Regions from separate parts of the Phyllobacterium sp. T2-21 genome, predicted to be linked through region 1. Evidence: riboswitches for the same ligand, from Rfam matches in the RefSeq annotation. Region 1 holds a riboswitch; the other holds the start of a gene.
The links. A riboswitch is a leader RNA that binds a small molecule or an ion and turns the genes downstream of it on or off. The one in region 1 is predicted to bind cobalamin.

Region 1 (2,197 bases):
GCGAGGCGGAAATAGGCCCAGGACCCCTCCTGATAACGGTTAATCAGATTGGCTTCGAACAGCAGCTTGAGATGGCGGGAGACGCGCGGCTGCGACTGCCCGAGGATGGAGGTCAGATCGGAAACCGTCAGATCCCCCCGGGACAACAGCGCCAGAATGCGCAGGCGGCTGGGTTCCGCCGCTGCCTTCAGCGTATCGACCATCAGGTCAAGATTGAGATCACGTTTGTCCATCAAGGTATCCTCAAAAGATATAAAGATATGTTTATGTGAGAAATACAGATTTGGCAAGTTTTGTTTTTCCGTTGACGGCAAATTTTGTCGCGTCTGAAATAGGCTGGTATATCGATCAGCGAATCGGCGGGAAGACAGTGCAATGAGTTCAGGAACCAACCGCCAAAGGGCCATCGGCAAGGCGCTGACGCTGCTTTTGCCGGCCGTACCCTATTCGGATTCCGAGCCCATACGCGCTGCCGCCACGGCACCGCACATGAAAAGCCTGCCGCCACCCATTGCGGTGTGGCTGGCCACGGTCGCCCATGTCCGCCATCAGCACACGGACTACGATGCGCTGCGCGACGAGGGCTATGACAAGGAGTCGGCCCGCTTCTTCGTGCTCGAGGCCATCAACCGGAAATTGACGGAATGGCGGGCGACGCGGCTGCTGGATCCGGACGAAGACGATCCGAGCTGACTTCGGCGCCGGCATTCCACTGATCTTCATAGATGAGCTGGTCCAGCGGCAGCCGTTCGCGCCAGCCGCGCTTTTGCAGCTCCGGCTGATCGTAGAGCTGGTCGACATAGCCGATGCAGAGATAGGCGATGATCTCGACATGATCGGGGATGGCCAGAATGCAGCGCATGTCCCGGTCGTGGTAGATGCTGACCCAGCCGACGCCGATGCCTTCCGCCCGCGCCGCCAGCCACAGGTTCTGCACGGCGCAGACGGTGCTGTAGACGTCCATCTGCCGGTTATGGGTGCGCCCCAGAACGACATCGCCGCCGCGTGTCCGGTCGCAGGTGATGCACAGATTGACCGGCGCCTTCACGATGCCCTCAAGCTTCAGCGACGCGTAGAGCGCCTGGCGCTCGTCGGTGAACATGGCCTTTGCTTCGGCATTGGCGCGGGTAAAGGCCTGATGCACCTCGGCCTTGCGCGCCGCATCGCGGATGAGAATGAAATTCCACGGCTGCATGAACCCCACCGACGGCGCGTGATGGGCGGCATCGAGCAGCCGCAGCAGCACATCGTCGTCGACGGGCCTTGGCAGGAACTGGTCGCGCACATCGCGGCGGGTATGGATGGCTTTGTAGACGGCGGCGCGCTCGTCCGCGGAAAAATCGGCGGCGGCCACGGGACCATAGGCAGAGTCGTGCATCGTTTGCTCCCAACAATGCGAGGGCCAGATTGCCCTGAGCCCTGACACCTCCCCGCTGTCCGTGCGGTTTCGGCTATCCGGTCCGGCCGGTCTTCTGACTGAGGTTCACCTGAACCGCGCGCCTTCCGGGTTTCCCCGTGGCAAACTGCGCGGCCCATCCCCTATACAGCGTTGGGCACGTGCCGGATTTGCACCGGCTTCCCGATTCTCCTGCATGCAGGCACCGGACCTGCATTCCATTCGCCACAGATCGGCGAAGGACGCAAGCGTCAGCCCGGATAAATCCATTGCTCCGGCAGGCGCGCATCGATTTTTTCACCGGAACGGATGATTCCCGGCACTTCAACCCAGACGACGATGCCACGCAGCCGCTTCGACGCCTTGACGAAGTCGAGCGCCGTCGCGGTGTGATCGGAGGTTTGCGCCCGCTCGGCGATGGAGCGTCCGGCGACCTTGCACGGCGCGTTCTGCCCGTCGACCTTCAGCGTCACGCCGCCTTCGAAGAACAGCAGCGTGCGCGGCGGCAGCATGGAAAGCGAGGGAATGCCATCGACAACCATGTTGGCACCGATCCATTCGGGTTTGACTTCCGCAAGGCCCATGGCGCTGGCAATCATTGCAAGCTCGTCGGCCGCCAGAACGGAAATATGCCGTTCGTTGCGCATCTCCGTGCCGCGCGGATACCAGGGCTCTCGTCCGCCGGACCGGCGCGTCAGGCCGGCATGATAATCGCCGCGGATGCCTTCAAAGGTGAGATCGAGCGTGTCCGTGGCAGCGGTGACAAAACTGTCTTTCGGCGCCTGGAACAGGCTGCTCACC
Region 2 (2,197 bases), on a different replicon from region 1:
GGCCGTATCGTTGGCCACTTTCAGGAACGGTACAACGCCTTGGCTTTCGCCGTTGGTTCCCTTGATATGGGCGCCAAGACCACGCACGGGCGTCCAGTCATTGCCGAGGCCACCGGAATATTTTGCCAGGAGCGCATTGTCCTTCACCGCCTTGAAGATGCCATCGAGATCGTCGGCGACGGTGGTCAGGAAGCAGGAGGACAGCTGCGGGCGCAACGTGCCCGAATTGAACAAGGTCGGGGTGGAAGCCATGAAGTCGAACGACGACAGCAGATCGTAGAATTCGATGGCGCGTGCTTCCCGGTCGATCTCACGGGTGGCGAGGCCCATGGCAACGCGCATCAGGAAGGCCTGTGGCAGTTCGAACCGGATACCGCGTGTCTGCTGGAGATAACGATCATACAATGTCTGCAGGCCAAGATACTGGAACTGCAGGTCGCGTTCCGGCTTCAGGGCTGCTGATATTTTCCGCAGGTCGAAGCGGGCGAGTTCCGGATCGAGCAGTTCGGCTTCAATGCCGGCCTTCACATAGGCGGGGAAATAATCGGCGTATCGCTCCGCCATTTCATGCTGGGTCGCCTGTTCGGGCCTGCCGAAGACAAAGCTCAAGGCTTCGCGGCGCAGTTTGTCGAGAAGCAGCCGCGCGGTGACAAAGGAATAGTTCGGTTCTGTTTCAACGAGTGTGCGTGCAGCCAGAATGGGCGCAAGCGACAATTCATCGAGCGTGATACCGTCGTAAAGATTGCGCTGGGTTTCGCTGAGGATCGGTGCGGCGCTGACCCCCTCAAGTCCTTCACAGGCTTCATCGATGATGCGGGCGAGGCGCGCCGCATCGAGCGGTGCCCTGGTCCCATCAAGCAGGGTGACGCTGAGGGACGGGCCGGTTTCGGCCACGGGTTCAACCAGCTTCGCCCGTTCTCGCGCGCGTTCTTCCCGGTAGAGCACGTAGGCGCGGGCGACCTTGTGGTTTTCGCTGCGCATGAGGGCAAGTTCGACCTGATCCTGCACATCCTCGATGTGGAACAGACGGGCTTCACTGCTGCGGCGCTTCAATGTTGTCACGATGTCGGCGGTCAAGCCTTCGACGACATCGTGCACACGGCGCGAACCGGCAGCGACGTTGCCTTCGACGGCGAGGAAGGCTTTAGTGAGAGCAACGGTGATTTTCAGCGGGTCGAAGGGTGTGACCGAGCCATTGCGGCGAATGACGCGATAGCCGGGCTCGCTGGATGATGGCTGCAGTTCAGCGGGACGAACCGGCGACTGACCGTCGGCGCGGGTGGTTTGAAGAGAAAGAGACATGTGCTTATACCCCAAATGTTGGGGGCAAAGGTCGAGCGCACGCGTGCAAGAATCCGGTCAGCTTGCGGCCGACCATTGCAAGCGACACACCGGGACACCCCGCCCGTGGACGTTCATCATGTCATGGCAGGTCTCCTGGCTCACAGGTCGGCGCTGGTGTCGGCCTTCCCGAAGCGCGGCTCCAGTGGCATTGTCGACAACAACTCGCTGTTTACAGTTGCGGGGGCAGCGCCGGCATCAATGTCCAGGACATTTCACCGGCTTCCCTCTTAGCTCCCGGTCTTGCGACTCGGGGAGAACCATAACATCTATATTTAGTATCAAATCGCCGTTTTTAGTCAATAGGTGGATAGCGGCATCTTCACTTGCTCAGAACGCTGCGGATTGCGGCAAGACGAACGGCACGGATTTTCCGGGCACACCGCCCACCTTGAGCGCACATTCATAGACGCGCAGGATGCGGTCATCGGTCAAGACCTCCGTGGGGGTGCCCACAGAATCGGCCCTCCCCCTGTGCATGACCACGACCCGGTCGGCAAACATGGAGGTGAGGTTGAGGTCATGCAGGATAGCGATGACCCCGCCACCGCGATCGGCAAAGTCGCGGGCAATCTGCATGATGATCAGCTGATGTTTGATATCGAGGCTCGACACCGGCTCATCGAGGAACAGAAAGCGCGGCTGGCCGTCGAGCACCGGCTGCCAGACTTGGCAGAGGACGCGCGCCAGTTGCACCCGTTGCTGCTCGCCGCCGGAGAGTTCCTGATAGAACCGCCCGCCGAAACCCGCGAGGTCAACGCGCTCAAGCGCTTCATCGGGCAGTGTGTCCACGTTGTGGCGCGAAACACCGGAGCGGCCGCTGGTCATGCCCAGCTTGACGATCTCACGCACGGTG

Region 2: linked by a shared signal. The riboswitch ahead of ACZ5FP_RS22745 (ribonucleoside-diphosphate reductase subunit alpha) and the one ahead of bluB (5,6-dimethylbenzimidazole synthase) in region 1 are both predicted to bind cobalamin.

The regions. Positions count from the first base shown of each region.
Region 1 is NZ_AP027912.1:3,208,759-3,210,955, forward strand. Features, by position in the region: gene ACZ5FP_RS16035 (ArsR/SmtB family transcription factor) at 1-233, opposite strand, end outside; gene ACZ5FP_RS16040 (DUF2293 domain-containing protein) at 376-693, shown strand; gene bluB (5,6-dimethylbenzimidazole synthase) at 626-1,378, opposite strand; cobalamin riboswitch at 1,446-1,621, opposite strand; gene ACZ5FP_RS16050 (MOSC domain-containing protein) at 1,648-2,197, opposite strand, start outside.
Region 2 is NZ_AP027915.1:130,361-132,557, forward strand. Features, by position in the region: gene ACZ5FP_RS22745 (ribonucleoside-diphosphate reductase subunit alpha) at 1-1,302, opposite strand, end outside; cobalamin riboswitch at 1,411-1,621, opposite strand; gene ACZ5FP_RS22750 (heme ABC transporter ATP-binding protein) at 1,672-2,197, opposite strand, start outside.